One region of the Aeromonas encheleia genome, then DNA from elsewhere that is predicted to be linked to it. Evidence: riboswitches for the same ligand, from Rfam matches in the RefSeq annotation. Region 1 holds a riboswitch; the other holds the start of a gene.
What was found. Region 1 has a riboswitch for lysine ahead of EL255_RS11665 (Na+/H+ antiporter NhaC family protein). Riboswitches for the same ligand answer to the same signal wherever they lie in the genome.
Positions count from the first base shown of each region.

Region 2: it holds a riboswitch for lysine, as region 1 does, so the genes downstream of both, lysC (lysine-sensitive aspartokinase 3) here and EL255_RS11665 (Na+/H+ antiporter NhaC family protein) in region 1, are expected to answer to the same signal.

Region 1 is NZ_LR134376.1:2,530,234-2,534,464, reverse strand. Features, by position in the region: gene queC (7-cyano-7-deazaguanine synthase QueC) at 1-151, shown strand, start outside; gene queE (7-carboxy-7-deazaguanine synthase QueE) at 213-884, shown strand; gene EL255_RS11680 (DUF3820 family protein) at 886-1,116, shown strand; gene EL255_RS11675 (cob(I)yrinic acid a,c-diamide adenosyltransferase) at 1,113-1,676, shown strand; gene EL255_RS11670 (H-NS family histone-like protein) at 1,748-2,152, opposite strand; lysine riboswitch at 2,474-2,645, shown strand; gene EL255_RS11665 (Na+/H+ antiporter NhaC family protein) at 2,732-4,231, shown strand, end outside.
Region 2 is NZ_LR134376.1:1,725,944-1,730,174, forward strand. Features, by position in the region: gene EL255_RS08190 (protein kinase family protein) at 188-1,276, shown strand; gene lysC (lysine-sensitive aspartokinase 3) at 1,369-2,721, opposite strand; lysine riboswitch at 2,808-3,032, opposite strand; gene argA (amino-acid N-acetyltransferase) at 3,141-4,231, opposite strand, start outside.

The DNA of each region.
Region 1 (4,231 bases):
CTGCTACAACGGCATCCTGGGGGATGGCTGTGGCAGCTGTCCCGCCTGCGAGCTGCGCAGCCGTGGCTTGAACCATTATCTGGCCGATCGGGTCGGGGTCATGGCCCGCCTGCGTGAGAAAACCGGGCTGGGTGAGAAAAGCGGATCCTGAGCCTGCGTCTTGCCCCGGTTTGGGGTATAATCCGCGCCTTTTGCAACAAGCCGTGATCAGCATGCACTACCCAATCAACGAGATCTTCCAGACCATCCAGGGGGAGGGCGTCTTCACCGGCCTGCCCGCCATCTTCGTTCGCCTGCAGGGCTGCCCGGTGGGCTGTCCCTGGTGTGACACCCGTCATACCTGGGTGGTGGATCCGGCGCGTGAGGTGGGCAGTAGCGAGGTGCTTGATCGTTCCAACGAGTCCGATGGCTGGAGCAAGATGAGCACGGTGCAGATCCTGGCCAGCTTCGAGACGCTGGGTTACCGGGCCCGCCACGTGGTGTTAACCGGTGGTGAGCCCTGCCTGTATGACCTGCATGAGCTATCAGCGGCCTTGCTGGCGGCGGGGTATCAGGTGCAGATCGAGACCAGTGGTACCAGCGAGATCCAGACCCACGACGACACTTGGGTCACCGTCTCTCCCAAGATAGGCATGAAGGGGGGCTTGCCGGTGCTGGTGTCGGCGCTCGAGCGTGCCAACGAGATCAAGCACCCGGTGGCCACTGAACGCCATATCGAGGAGCTCGACGCCTTGCTGGCGACGGCCAGCCTGCGTCCCGATGTGATGATAGCGCTGCAGCCCATCAGCCAGAAGCCCAGGGCGACCGAGCTGGCCATGGCGACCTGTATCGCCCGTAATTGGCGGCTCTCCATCCAGACCCACAAATATCTGAATATTGATTAATATGGATGGATTATCTGACGAGCGGGTATTGCTCAGCCTGGCGAAGAAGATGCCATACGGTAAATATCAGGGGCGACGCATCATCGATATTCCCGAGCCCTATCTGGTGTGGATGGCACGGACAGGTTTTCCAGCCGGTAGCCTGGGCCAGTCATTGGCGCTGGCGTACGAGATCAAGCTCAATGGGCTGGAGACCATGATTATTCCCATTATTAACAGGATGTCAGTATGAGAATATATACCCGACAAGGGGACAAGGGCCTCACCCGTCTGGCGGACGGTGCCCAGCTTGCCAAAGATGATATGCGGGTCGAGACCTATGGCGCCGTGGATGAATTGAATTCCCAGATAGGTCTGCTTATTGCCGAAATACCGTCGCAAGAGGCGGTGTTATTGGCCCAGCTGGTGCAGTTGCAGCAGGAGTTGTTTGATCTGGGCGGGGAGCTGGCTTTTTCCAGTGCGGCGCAGAATGCCAGCCTGTGGCAAGTCAACGAGGACTGGACCGCCAGACTCGAGCAACAGATCGATGCCTATAGCGCCCAGTTGCCGGTATTGCGCAATTTCATTTTACCGAGCGGCTCACGGGCGGCGGCACAGGCTCATGTGGTGCGTACCCTGACCCGGCGCTGCGAGCGCCTGCTGCTGGGCTTGAGCCGTGCAGAGCAGGTGAATCCGGCCATCCTGCCTTATCTGAACAGGCTGAGTGACTGGTTCTTCACCGTGGCCAGATACCTGCTGGCCTGCACCGGCACCCCCGAGGTGTTGTGGGTCAAGGCGGCCGATCGGGGCTGAGTGACCACCATCTACGGAAATAAAAAAACCTCGCCAGGCGAGGTTTTTTTATTTGAACAATACGGGATGCATCAGATGGCAAAATCTTCCACGGATTTCCCTTCGGCCACGGCCTTGGCAATGGCGGAGGGCATGCGACCCTGACCGGTCCAGGTTTTTTCCACCCCGTTATCCAGATAACGATATTTGGCGGGGCGGGGCGCTCGCTTGCCCTTGCCGGCCTTGGGAGCATCGATGGCAACACTACCCACTAATTCGGCTGGATCTATGCCTGCGGCCTTCAACATCTCGGCATATTCGGTAATTTTTCGCTGGTGCTCTGCACGGGCCTGACGCTCGGCGGATTCATCCTGCTGGCGCTCGGTGACGATGGCGGTGAGTTTTTCCAGACCCTCTTCCAGTTGTTCCAGAGTCAATTCACGGCAAGTCGCCCGCAGGCTACGGATATTCAGCAGGACTTTCAGAAATTCGTTCATATAGGCTACCACGCGCGCAGGAATATTAAGGAAATGAGATGTGCTTTTCGATAATTTAAAGGGTGGTTTGGCATCAAGTCAAGCAAACTGAATTAATTAATTCGGCAGGTAAATTAAGCCAGGTGAATAATTGGCGGGAAGATATAGCATCGGTATTGAGGTTGTCATCTCCAAATGAGATTCAAGTAGATGAAAATGTTGTCTATATTGGATTGTTCGCACCATTTGACTACCATTTTGCGTAAGATCCCTGCACTAACATTGAATTTTAATCAAAAAACTTGCTATCACGCGGTGTCCCGATAAAATGTGCCCCGAATACCTTTAAGTAGAGGCGCGCTGCCTATGAGTAACCGAGCGGAGGGTGATGCCTGCGATGCTCGATGAAAGGAGCCGGCGCCGAAGTGACCAGGCCATCATACCGGGTTGCTGGTTCTGCATCTAATAGGTGCAGGACTGCCATAGTCATCCACTATGGAGCGCTACCTGAAGGGGCTGAGGAGTATGCCCGCCCCGGGTTTTGTTTCTTTAGATCCTCTCGGTAGATCTCCACCTGCTGTCTTTAGGTGCAAAGAGATCATGGACATCGTTCATTACGCCGACTCCGGTTGGTCAGTCATTCCCCCTTTATTGGCCGTCGCCCTGGCGATCATCACCCGTCGCGTTCTGGTGTCGCTGGGGGTCGGTATCGTGGCCGGCAGCCTGCTGCTCAACCAGTTCTCCCCGCTCGATTCCCTGCATTACATGCTGAATACCGTGCTCAAGATCGTCTGGGTCGACGGTGCGTTGAACCGTGACAACGTCAACATGATCCTGTTCATGTTGCTGCTGGGCGGTCTCATCAGCCTGATGAGCGTCTCCGGTGCGACCCGGGCCTTCGCCGAGTGGGCCGAGCGCCGTGCCAAGACCCGCAAGGGGGCCAAGGCCCTCACCGGCATGATGGTGTTTGCCTTCTTCATCGATGACTTCTTCCACAGCCTGTCGGTGGGGGCCATCTGCCGTCCGGTCACCGATCGCTTCCAGATCTCCCGCGCCAAGCTGGCCTATCTGCTCGACTCCACCGCCGCACCGGTCTGCGTGCTGATGCCCATCTCCTCCTGGGGGGCCTACATCATCGCCCTGGTGGGGGGTATCATGGCGGCCCATGGCCTGACCGATCAGAGTCCCATCTCCGCCTTCGTCGAGATGATCCCGATGAACCTCTATGCCGTGTTCACCCTGATCATGGTACTGGTGGTGATCGCGTTCCAGCTCGACATCGGCTCCATGCGTCAGCATGAGCAGTGGGCGCTGGAGGGCAAGCTGTGGGACGAGTCCAAGGGCCGTCCCATCGGGCTGGACATGGAGTCTCCGGAGGAGAGCAATGGCGGCATGATCGACATGGTGCTGCCGATCCTGACCCTGACCCTGGCGACCGTCTACTTCATGATCGATTCCGGCGCCGCCGTGTTGGAGGGCAAAGGCCTGCCGTTCAGTGTGCTCGGCTCGTTCGAGAACACCAATGTCGGCTCCTCCCTGGTCTACGGTGCCCTGTGCAGCCTGGTGGTCTCCATCGGTCTGGCCATGCGCCTCAAGCTTGGGGCCAGAAACTGGATGAAGGCCGCACCGCAAGGGATCATGGCCATGTTGCCGGCGATCAACATACTGCTGTTCGCCTGGACCATAGGCGCCGTGGTGCGTGACGTGGAGACCGGCAAGTATCTGGCCTCCATGGCCAATGGCAACCTGCCGATCGAAGTGCTGCCGGCGGTGGTGTTCATCCTCTCCTGTGCCATGGCCTTTGCCACCGGTACCAGCTGGGGCACCTTCGGCATCATGCTGCCGCTGGCCGGCGACATGGCGGCCGCCAGCGACATCAGCCTGATGCTGCCGATGCTGGCCGCGGTGCTGGCGGGCTCGGTGTTCGGCGATCACAGCTCGCCCATCTCCAGTACCAGCATACTGTCGGCCACCGGCGCCGGCTGCCATCACATCGATCACGTGATGACCCAGTTGCCCTATGCGCTGGCCATCGCCTTCGGTGCCGCGCTCGGTTACCTGGTGATGGGGCTGATGCACTCGGTGCTGGCGGGCTTCACG
Region 2 (4,231 bases), 800 kb from region 1:
GGGCTTGTTCCTTGATGTCAATTTAATGACCGGAAGATGAATATTGTGTGACTGCCGCAACTTGCAAATTGTGATCCCGATCCAGGGGGCGAATTCATTCTGTGATGAAAGCGTCATCATGGCGCTTTGCCGCTGGTCTGCCTCCAGCTTGCTGCTTAGTCTCTCAATAATGGCTGGAGGTACATGTATGAATCCCAAGGTTGCGGCACGTCAGGCAAGATTGCTCCAGATGCTGGAGAGCAAAGAGGAGATCCGGATCGGCCGTGAGCGGGACTGTCCCCTGCCGCTTGCGCAACTGCTCAGGTTGACCGAGGCTCACCCGGCTGTACTCAAGATCTATCGCCACGGCCTCACCGCCGAGGTGTTCCATCTCAAGGTGGAGGGGCATCACTGGTGCCTGAAACGGCGCCGGCACGATTCCCTGGTGGCCAATGCCGACGGCAAGACCGCCTTTCTCACCGAGCTGGAGCGGCGCCGCGAGATCGAGGCCCTGCGCGAGCTGCACCCCACCATCCTCTCCAAGGTGGTCTGCACCAGCTTCGGCTCCGCCCGGGCCGGGGTGCTGGTCTCCCCCTGGTTGCGCGGTGCCCCGGTCAGCCAGCTGGATAAACGCAATCTGGCACAGATGCTGGCGGTCCAGGCGGAGTTGGCCCGCTGGGGCTGGTTTGACTGGGATCCGAGCCCGGGCAACCTGCTCGACGATGGCCAGCAGATAGCGGTGTTCGATTTTGGCTACATGTGGCCCTTCGATCCACGCCACGAATTCAACTCCAACGGCCTGGCCGACCCCCAGTTTCATGTACCCGAGCGGCTGGAGACCCGCACCCTGTCCGGTCTCTGGCTGGATGAGGCCGATCCCCTGCCGCTGTTTCGCCATTGGCGCGAGCTCTGCCTCGCCTGGGCAAGGGAGGAGTTGCAGCATCTGACCCGGGAGGGGGCCAGTGCCCCCGTGCTGGCGCGGTTGCAGGGCTTGCAGGCGGAGTGGCGCTCGGCGCTGGCGAGCGAGGAGGGGCTGGCCGCCAGCTGGTGGCGCGACATGTACCGCAGCCATCATCTCGACATCCAGGACGATCTCAGCGGCAAGAGCTGCGGCCCGCTCACCCTGCGCCGCCTCGACTGGCTGGAGCGGGCGGTGAGCGAACACTTCCCCCTGCTGGTCGACAACCTGGGGCCCGAGGAGGCCGGGCTCGATCAGGCTGGGCTAATGGGCAAGCTGGCCGGGCTGCGCGGGCAGATCCAGGCCAACCTGCTGCCGTCCTCTGACCCCTCGGCATGATGCCGATGCCATAGACCGCGCAGAAATAAGCAGAAATAAAGAGAGGGGCCTTGGCCCCTCTCTTTATTTCATACCGCTTATCCGGACTTGGCTCAGTCGAGCAGCTCCTGGTGGAGGCGGTTGACGATGTGGCCCGCCTCGCTCTCCTTGACCAGGAAGCAGAGGTTGTGGGCGCTGGCGCCGTAGCAGATCATGCGGATGTTGTGGTCACGGATGGCGTCGAACACCTGGCTGCCGACCCCGGCGGCCTCGCTCATGCGGTTACCGATCAGTGCCACCAGGGCGAAGTCGGTCTCCACCTTCACCTTGCACAGCTGCCCGAGCTCCGCCAGCACCTTGTCGCTCAAGATGGGTTCGCCGTTGCTCTGGCTGCCGGTGTGATCCAGGGTCAGGGAGACGCTCACCTCAGAGGTGGTGATGAGATCCACCGAGATGCGGTGCCGTGCCAGTATGCCGAACACCTCGGCCAGGAAGCCGTAGGCGTGGAACATGTTGAGGCTGTGCAGGGTGACCAGCACCTGCTGACGGCGCAGGGCCACGGCCCGGAACAGCGGGTTGGTCTGGGTGCTGGCGCGGATCCAGGTGCCGCCGGCGGCCGGATCCTTGGCGGAGCCGACAAACACCGGGATGTCCTGGCGCAGGGCGGGTTGCAGGGTGGCGGGGTGCAGCACCTTGGCGCCGAAGGTGGCCATCTCGGCCGCCTCCACGAAGCTGATTTCGGGGATGGGGCGGGCCCGGGTCACCAGCCGGGGATCCGTGGTGTAGATGCCGGGCACGTCGGTCCAGATCTCGATGCTGCCGGCATCCAGTGCCTCGGCCAGCAGGGCCGCGCTGTAGTCGGAGCCGCCGCGACCCAGGGTGGTGGTGCGGCCATCGGCATCGGAGCCGATGAAGCCCTGAGTGATGACGAGGTGCTCGCCGAGCAGGGGGCCCAGGTTGGCCTGGCAGAGTGCGCGGGTGGCGGCGAGATCCACGCTCGCCTTGCCGAAGCGGCTGTCGGTGCGCATCAGCTGGCGCACATCCTGCCAGTGGGCCTTGATGCCGCGTTGCTGCAGCAGCTCGGTGAAGAGACGGGTGGACATCAGCTCGCCGCAGGCGATGAGCCTGTCCGCCAGCTCCGCATCTGTGTGCTGGCTGGCCTGGCGGGCCATGGTGCGGATCTCGCCGAGCTGGGCGTGGATCAGGGCGCTCACCTCGACCGGCTCCCCCAGTGCGCTCAGGATGGCGTGCTGGATCCCGGCCAGCTTGGTCAGCTGGGCATCCTGTCCCGCCTCATCGAGCTCGCCCTGGGCCAGGCTCACCAGCAAGTTGGTGACACCGGCGCTGGCGCTCAGTACCACCACCCGCGTCGCCGGATTGGCCAGCACCACGTCGGCGCAATGGTTCATGGCCGCGGCATCGGCGACACTGGTTCCGCCAAACTTGGCGACGTTGATCGGGCTCATCATGTACTCCTGTCTTAATGTGAAAATCCGGTTTCATCAGGCAAAAGAGAGGAGGAGGCGAAAAATGGCAGGAATAGCGAAGGATCCCGGCCAGAAGCACTCCATCCGCGGTGCCCATCCCACACCAAACCCGCTGTGAATGCGGTGTGGGATGCACACGACCGATGACAACCCGGGGGATTCAGCCCCCGCAGCCGACGTGGCGATGTCCAGTCACTCGCCTCGTCTCGGCGCTACTCCCCCTGACCCAAGTTCGCAGGACGCTGGTGTCCTCCCTTGGGCTGCCTGGGCAGCGCTCCTCTTCTGGCTCCACCGCAGGCGGTGGAGTGCATTAAGAAATACCCTGCACTGGATTGCACTGTCAATCGAGTTTGTAAAAAACTTAAGAATTGGCAATAACCCGACACAAGATCAATCAGTTACGAGATGGTCTTGGACAAAACCTTGGAGCGGCGCTGCCAGTTGTAGAGGCGCTGGCGCTCCACCGGCAGATCCTCCACCTCCAGCGGCTCGAAGCCCCGCTCCCTGAACCAGTGGATGGAGCGGGTGGTGAGCACGAACAAGCGGCGGATGCCGAGCCGCTTGGCCCGCTCGGCCACCTTGGCGACCAGCTGATCGCCGCGGTTGGAGTTGCGGTACTCGGGGTGGATGGCGACGCAGGCCATCTCGGCCATCGCCTCCTCCATGAAGCAGTAGAGGGCGGCGCAGCCGATGATTAGGCCGTCGCGCTCTATGATGGTGAATTTGTCGATCTCCATCTCCAGCTGCTCGCGGGAGCGGCGCACCAGTATGCCCTCTTCCTCCAGCGGCCGGATCAGATCCAGGATGCCGCCGATGTCTTCGATGGAGGCGGCGCGCGCGCGCTCGGCGCTTTCGCGCACTATCTGGGTGCCGAGGCCGTCGCGGCTGAACAGCTCCTGCAGCATGGCACCATCGTCCTGATAGCTCACCAGGTGGGAGCGGGGCACGCCGCCGCGGCAGGAGGCGATGGCGGCGCGCAGATAGCGGGCGGTGCCGGACATCTCCTCACCCGCCTGCTCCAGCTCCACCAGCAGCTCTTCCGCCTGCTCGGGGAAGAGCTCGGAGATGGCCTCGCCGTGTCTGTCCATCACCCCCTGGGTGCTGCTGAAACAGATGAGCTTGTCGGCCTTGAGATCCACCGCCACTCGCCGGGCCACCTCTTCCGAGCTCAGGTTGAAGCTCTCGCCGGTGACCGAGCAGCCGATGGGGGAGATGAGCACCAGCCCCTGCTGATCCAGCTGGCGGCAGATCCCCTCCACGTCGATGCGGCGCACCCGGCCGCTGTGGCAAAAGTCGATGCCGTCGTCCACCCCGAGCGGCTGGGCGGTGACGAAGTTGCCGCTCACCACGCTGATGCGGGCGCCCTGCATGGGGGTGTTGGCCAGCCCCATGGAGAGCTGGGCGGTGATGTCGTACTGCAAACCGCCGCACACCTGCTTGATGATGTCGAAACTCTCATCGTCGGTGACCCGGATCCGCCTGTGGTATT